2 regions of the Labrenzia sp. THAF35 genome follow, and region 2 is predicted to be linked to the other one. Evidence: riboswitches for the same ligand, from Rfam matches in the RefSeq annotation. Region 2 holds a riboswitch; the other holds the start of a gene.
The links. A riboswitch is a leader RNA that binds a small molecule or an ion and turns the genes downstream of it on or off. The one in region 2 is predicted to bind cobalamin.
Positions count from the first base shown of each region.

Region 1: it holds a riboswitch for cobalamin, as region 2 does, so the genes downstream of both, FIU93_RS16290 (energy-coupling factor ABC transporter permease) here and FIU93_RS17165 (hypothetical protein) in region 2, are expected to answer to the same signal.

Region 1 is NZ_CP045380.1:3,563,425-3,567,129, forward strand. Features, by position in the region: gene FIU93_RS16275 (EAL domain-containing protein) at 1-703, shown strand, start outside; gene aroQ (gamma subclass chorismate mutase AroQ) at 739-1,263, opposite strand; gene FIU93_RS16285 (hypothetical protein) at 1,314-1,547, opposite strand; cobalamin riboswitch at 1,873-2,084, shown strand; gene FIU93_RS16290 (energy-coupling factor ABC transporter permease) at 2,138-2,815, shown strand; gene FIU93_RS16295 (YHS domain-containing (seleno)protein) at 2,906-3,391, opposite strand; gene FIU93_RS16300 (hypothetical protein) at 3,574-3,705, opposite strand, start outside.
Region 2 is NZ_CP045380.1:3,750,665-3,754,369, reverse strand. Features, by position in the region: gene FIU93_RS17180 (ABC transporter substrate-binding protein) at 1-614, opposite strand, end outside; gene FIU93_RS17175 (ABC transporter ATP-binding protein) at 632-1,405, opposite strand; gene FIU93_RS17170 (DUF1636 family protein) at 1,402-1,806, opposite strand; gene FIU93_RS17165 (hypothetical protein) at 1,796-2,074, opposite strand; cobalamin riboswitch at 2,181-2,394, opposite strand; gene FIU93_RS17160 (S9 family peptidase) at 2,538-3,705, shown strand, end outside.

The sequences.
Region 1 (3,705 bases), 190 kb from region 2:
AGAAGCGCTGCTGCGCTGGAACGATGCCGAACTCGGGTCCGTACCGCCCTACAAGTTCATTCCCGTGGCAGAAGAATGCGGTCTGATCGTTCCGATCGGAGAATTCGTGCTGGCATCCGCGCTCTCCGACATGAAATCCCTGCACCGGCAGAACGTCGATGTATCTGTCGCCGTGAACGTTGCGCCGGCGCAGCTGCAGGCAAAGGGATTTACCGGCAGAATGCTCGGGATCATCGGCGAGAGCGGGTTCTCGACGGAGAAGCTGGAACTGGAAGTGACGGAATCGAGTCTTGTCGACTATTCGCAGAACCTTCTCGATCAGATCCTGCCGATCAAGAAAGAAGGCGTCAAATTTGCAATCGACGACTTCGGCACCGGCTATTCCTCGCTGCACAGTCTCGCAAGCATGCCGTTCGACACGCTGAAGATCGACCGGTCCTTCATCATGGACATTGCCAATTGCGAGGATCGCCGGACCATCGTTGAGCTGATCCTGATGCTGGCGAGGCAGCTCAATCTCAACACAGTTTCCGAAGGGGTCGAGACCCAGTTGCAGATGGATTACATCAATCTGTGGGGTGGGACTCTCGGCCAGGGCTACTTGTGGAGCCCGGCAGTGCCGTTCGGCGAGTTCTCGCGAATGGTCATGAAGCGGGAAGAAGAGGCGAATGCGGCCGAGCCCTGGAGGCAGGCAGCCTCCTGAACTCCGATGAGGGATGTCCTGATGGCTGTATGTGCCTAGTCGTGTACGTCGACCAGACCTTCAAACAGAGCGCTCTTTGATCCGTCGGACAGGCATTCCACGGTCAGCGCCTCCGTGAAGGCCTGCTGGTCAGAGGCTTCGACGGGGCTTTCTGCGAGTAGCGTCAGGATCTCGTTGCCGAGACGCAACAGCTCCGGACGGACATCCTTGATCAGGTCGGGTACGTTCTGCGGACGAGCTTCGCCGCTCTCCCAGCGTTCGATCCAGCAGGTTTGAATGTCCTTGGCCGCATCGATCTGCGCCTGGAAAAACAAGGTGACATTGTCAGCCGACAGGCCGTTTTCGACTGCCTTTTCGCGGGCAGCATCCAGCACCACCTTTTCCCTCGGCAGATCCTCGACAGGTTTGTCGTTATCCGCTTTCCAGGCTGCAACCGACTGCATGAACGACAGACGTTCGTTGATGGCGCCGAACAGCTTGTCAGGTGCCGCCCAGCCAGGAGTGACGGTGGCAGCAAGGAGGGATACCGCAAGAGCGGTCAGGGGAATCGATTTCAACATGGCCGAAGACTTTCACAGGTCACCGCCTGCGGCAAGTCTTTGGTTGTGGTCTACTTCTTTTCAACCGAGCGGCTGATCTCGGTGATCACGCCGAATGCGACGGCGGCCATGATCTTCAATAGTCCGCTGTCGAGCGCCTGTTCGCGTGTCAGATTGCCAAGGAAAAAACCCGGTCTTGGTTCAGTGACTGCACCAAGAGTAACGCCGGCCAGAAGTGCCAGCTGAATGCAGCCAAGGAAAAAGACGACACCAGCGATAAGCGTTCCCAATTTGGTAAAGGGCATTGCAAACTCTCATGATGTGCTTTGTATGCGAGTGAGGTTATCTTTCGTTAGGGTTTCTGCAAGTAAAAATCACAATTACCCTAAATACAGAAAAGTTTAATAAACAATGGTTTTGATTTTCATCTTTGATTTGGGTGCTTCAAATGTCATGTTTTTCAGGTGGCTGACGCAATTCCCTGAAGAAGTATTTTGAGATCTGAAGCTTGTTGGTAGTGCTAATTCGGCTGATTTCGGTGGTGGTCTTCAGACGGCAAAATTTCGGTGCAATGTCGCATTCAGACCGAATATGGCGAAAATTCGCTTGCAGAATATCGCCAATCCTTGCAAATCTAGACGATGCGATGGTTTCGCCCGAACAAGCGTAAGGGCGGATGAAATGGGAACACGGTGAGGCGTACCCAACAGGGACCAATACCGTGGCTGCCCCCGCAACTGTATGCGACGAGCAAAGCCCTTCAAGCCACTGGAGCGATCCGGGAAGGCGGGCAGCGCAGAGACTCGCGAGCCAGGAAACCTGCCATCCAGCGGTCCCATCGGGGCCGGTTCACACCATCTGCTCGCGCACGGAGGGTGCGCAAAGGAGAAATGACATGCATATCGAACCGGGCATCGTCGACGGTGCCAAAATCGTACTCAGCTACGGTACCGCGGCTGCTTCCTTCGGCCTTCTGGGCAAAATGGCTCTCGACACGATCCGCAAAAGCGGCGTTCTCAGCCTTGCCGTCCGCTCCGTCATCACGACGGTTGCCGTGTTCTGCTTCTTCGAAATCCTGCCGCATTACCCAGTTGGTGTTTCCGAAGTTCACTTTATCCTGGGCTCCACCCTGTTCCTGATGTTCGGCGCAGGTCCGGCAGCAATCGGCCTTGCTGCAGGCCTTCTGCTTCAGGGGACGCTGGTTGCTCCTTTCGACCTGCCGCAGTACGGCATCAACGTCACCACGCTGCTTGTGCCGCTGTGGGCTGTCAGCATGCTGGCAAACCGCATCATTCCGGAAAAGACAGCCTATGTTGACGTTTCCTACGTTCAGGCACTGGCTCTTTCCACCACGTTCCAGGCCGGTATCGTTGGCTGGGTTGCTTTCTGGGCATTCTACGGCCAGGGCTTCGGTGCCGAGAACATGGCTTCCGTCGGTTCCTTCGGCTTTGCCTACATGCTGGTGATCCTGGGCGAGCCGCTGGCCGACCTGGCTGTTCTGGCCGCTGCCAAGACATTGGCGCCGCTGACCCGGAACCTTGCTTTCGAAAATCGGCTGCACAACGCGGCTTAAGTCTTCGGGCTTTTACCGAAATCAAGTCACGAAGGGCGGCCCTGGGGCCGCCCTTTTTGTTTGTCGTTCCCACGCCTTGACAACGAACAATCAGAGCTTCGTTGCCTCGGTGGAGCGGATCTTCTTCCAGTTGGCTTCCGCCTTGGTGATCGTGCCGGACTGGTCTTTCTGGAACTCGCGGAAGATGGCCTCGTTCAGGAACAGGTAAAGCTTGCCGTCCACAACGGCCGCGAACTGCGGATCGCCGTCGAACTTCTTGCCGACTGAAACACCGAAGGTGCAGAAGCCGCCGTTTTGCGGCAGGTACTGATCCGGATGCGCGGTGAAGGCATCCATGGCTTCCTGGGATGCGAAGTAATAGGCAACACCGTCGTGGACGGCCGTATATTGCGCGGTTCCGTCAATGCGGTTGCCCAGGCTGACAAAGGCCACGGGATCGACACCATGAAGACCGAGCGGGCTGCCGGCGGCCGTCAGGCCACTGGAGGTGTTGTATTCGTCCGCGGCCATTGCCGGGGCAGAGAGAGCGGCAAGAGACAGCAGCGTTGCGGCAATGGCGGATTTCATTAAGGACATGTTCTACTCCTGAAAGGGTATGAAGGTTGAAGGCCGGATTTGCTCCGGTGCCTCTACCTTGCGTCCGAAGCTCAGGCGTCTCCATGTTCGCAAGTTCCCGAGGATTTGCAGATCGTCCGGATTGCAGTTCAAAAAAAGACACCGGCGTGAGGGCCGGTGTCATTGTGCGTGGACGGGGGCTGTCAAGCGGCCTGCGCAACCGTTTCCTGCGGTTTGGCAAGGCTGACCACTGTCAGGACGGCAATGGCGTTGACCAGGTAATAGGCGAAGTCGAGGCCGGTAAAGCCAAGTGCGAAGGGAGCTGCCAGGAACAC
Region 2 (3,705 bases):
AAGGGCTTGTCCTCGCCGCTGTCGTAAACAAAGACCCGCAGCGGCTCTTCACCAGCAGGCACCGTTGCCGCGATCCGGTCCAGCTCCAGCTTGTAGGCCGCAACAAGATCGTGCGCGGTGTCTTCAACACCGAAGATCTTTCCGAGGTTGAGGAGGTCGTTATAGAGATCCTGCAGAGACGCCTTCGGCTTGTCGCCGATATGAATGCAGGATTCGGTCAGCTCGTAGACCTTGATGCCGAACGGCTCCAGCGTTTCAGGCGTCACTTCACCACCCACCTTCATGCCGTAGTTCCAGCCGGCGAAGAAGAAATCGGCGTCGGCCCCGATCAGCACTTCCTTGCTCGGATATTTCGACGCGAGTTCGGGAAGTTCGGCAACGCCCTCACGCATTTCCGCGTCCAGCGTCTTCCAGCCTGAAATGCCGGTATATCCAACCATGCGGTCGCGCAGGCCAAGTACCAGCATCATCTCGGTCAGGTTGACGTCATTCGAAACGGCTGCTTTGGGCGGCGTGTCGAAGGTCACCGTGCGGTTGCAGCTTTCCACCGTCGTTTGCGCAATTGCCGGTACAGACAGAAAGGTGAGCGCGAGGCCCAGGGCAATTTTTTTCATATTAAGTCTCCAGAAATTCAAAGATGGAAGGTCAGGTAGCGCTCGCGGCTGGCAGACAGTTGCTCCAGACGGACCTGTACCGAATAGGCTTGCTCAATGTTGCCGGGGGTCAGCACCGTCTCCGGCATTCCCTGGGCAACCAGTCGGCCCTCATGCAACAGCAAGACCTTGTCGCAGACACGGCTTGCCAGGTTGAGGTCGTGCAGGCTGGTGACAATGGTAATGTCCAGATCGGCAATCAGCTCGACGATCTCGAGCTGATGACGGATGTCCAGATGGTTCGTCGGCTCATCCAGCACCAGAAGCCTTGGTTCTTGCGCCAGCGCCCGGGCCACCATCACCCGTTGCCTTTCCCCCCCGGACAATGTGCCGAAGGCTCTTTTTGCATAGGACAGCAGATCCATTTTCCCGAGACAGTCATCGACGATCTCGGCGTCCCGCTTGCCTGCGCCGGCAATACCGGTTGCATGGGGACGCCGACCGAGTGTGACGATCTCGCGCACGGACAAGGCAAAGTCGGTCGGCTGCTCCTGAAGCACGGCGGCGATCGTTTTGGCGGCCTCCCTGGCACTGATGTGCCAGAGATCCGTGCCATCCAGAAGGATTTCGCCCGTTTTCGGTTTCAGGAAGCGATAGAGCAGCCGCAACAGGGTGGATTTGCCGGCACCATTGGCGCCGGCAATTCCAAGAACCTCACCGGCAGGCAGACCGAAGCTGAGCGGATGCAGAATGGTTTTGCCCTGCCCCGTCTTCCAGCTGACCTCCCGGACAAACAGATCGATCCCCGTCATGAGAACGCCGTCCCGTCAGCTTCCGAAACGATCATCGCTGCCGGAAGCCGGCCTTGCGATGCGCTCCAGCGCTTGCCGTGGCTTTCCTCGGTCACCTCGCATCCATTTTCAATCTGGCGATACCGATTGGCGTAGTCGACCAGGTCGTCGATGTCCGTATCGTCCTCAATGTCCCCAAAGAGGTAGATCGCCTTGTCGGTGGCCTTGAATGCCAGCGTGCAAGGTCTCGAACAGCTCTCCATGTCGGCTGTTCCACTGATTTCGAATTCGTCTCCAACGACAGGCACTGCCTGTGCCATTGCACTCTTCAGCTTGCAGATCAGCCCATATCCGGGATGGCAAGTCTGCCCATTGTGACGACAGGTCGTGCAGACAAATATCTTGTGCGGATCATTGCTCATGACGCGCCTCCACGGCTTCTGCCAGTGAACCGACAGGAGGCTGCGGAAAAGCAAAGGCATTGCTTTCCTCGTTGCACAGGGCACGGCCGGATCGGGTACGTTTGGCACAATCATCATGTAATGTTATTACATTACCCATGTTCTTGCTGACAACAGATTTTTGAAGCCCATCGGGAACCATCGCGCGTGCTGCGCGCGTCGCCAGCGGATCAGCCTCGGTCAGGAGGTTGGCAAGTCTTGAGAATTCAGCAGAAAATTTCCGGTTCATATCGCCCTCCGCGATTTCGCGGGGCAGTCAGGAACCGAATGTGCAACTTTGCCGGCAGGTGCCGATTGGCCATGTCACTCACTCCTCCGGGGCACCCCGCCCGGGTTAAGGTTTAAGGTGAAATGGCAGGTCTCCTGACTTGCGGGTCATTGCTTGCCTGATCCTTCCCGGGGTCTCCCCAGTGGCGCTTTCAGGTTTGCTCACCGCTCACAGTTGCGGGGGCAGTCACGGATTTGCAGCCTTTCGGGCTCGTCGCACCGTGTTCCCTTTTAATCCCGGTCCGGAGTTCGGAGTCGGGAACCATCTCTTCCTAAGTGCGCGAACGCCTGAAAAATGTCAAAGACTTTTGCGGGTCGCCGCTCTTGTCCGAAAGCACGACAGGATGGCCAGGAGGCGGAAACACCCTGCCGCCTCGGCAGTATTGACCCTTGCCTTCAAGGCTCAAAAATCTTACCTCCGATCCATGAAACAGGATGCCCTTCCCCCGCGCGCCGCAGCGCGCCCCCTCACCCTTGAGACCCACGGCATTACCCGCCAGGACGATTTCGCCTGGCTGAGGGCGGACAACTGGCAGGAGGTCATGAAAGACCCGTCCGTGCTGGATGCCGACATCCGCAGCTATCTGGAAGCGGAGAATGCCTATCACGAAGCGCAGATGGCGCCGACGAAGGCTCTGCAGGAGAAGCTTTTTGCGGAAATGCGCGGCCGCATCAAGGAAGACGACAGCTCGGTTCCTGCTCCCGACGGCCCCTTCGCTTACGGCCTCAAGTATGAAACCGGCGGCCAGCAACCGGTTTTCTTTCGCACCCCGCGTGACGGCGGCGCGGAAACGGTTCTTCTCCATGGCGACAAGGAAGCCGAAGGAACGACATATTTCCGGATCGGCGGCGTCAGCCAGTCGACGGATCACAAGCTCATCGCCTGGGCCTATGACGACAAGGGCTCGGAATATTATTCACTGAAGCTGCGCGACGCCCAGTCTGCCAAGGATTTCGACTACGCCATCGAGGATACGGGCGGCGGCGGCGTCTTCTCGGAAGACAGCCGCTATGTCTTCTACGTTCGCCTCGACGCCAACCACCGGCCCTCGAAACTCTTCCGTCACGAAGTCGGTTCCGATCCGGCGAGCGACGTTCTCGTCTACGAGGAAAAGGATGCCGGCTTCTTCATGGGCGTCGGCAAGACCCAGTCGGGCGACACGATCGTCATCGACATTCATGATCACGAGACCTCCGAAGTCTGGATGATCCCGGCCACCGACCCGACCGCCGAACCGGTGCTTGTCGCAGAGCGCGAGACCGGTATCGAGTATTCCATCGACGATCACGGCGACACACTCTACATCCTGACCAACGCAGGCGGCGCCGAGGACTTCAAGATCGTCACTGCGCCTAAAGGCAATCCCGGCCGCGAAAACTGGTCCGATCTTGTGCCTCACAAGGCAGGATGCCTGATCCTGTCGCATTGCGTCTACAAGTCCTTCATGACGCGGCTGGAGCGCGAAGACGGATTGCCGCGCATCGTGATCCGCCGGCTTGCAGACAACATCGAGCACTCCATCGCCTTCGACGAGGAAGCCTATTCGCTCGGCCTTGGCGGCGGCTACGAGTTCGACACGAGCACGATCCGCT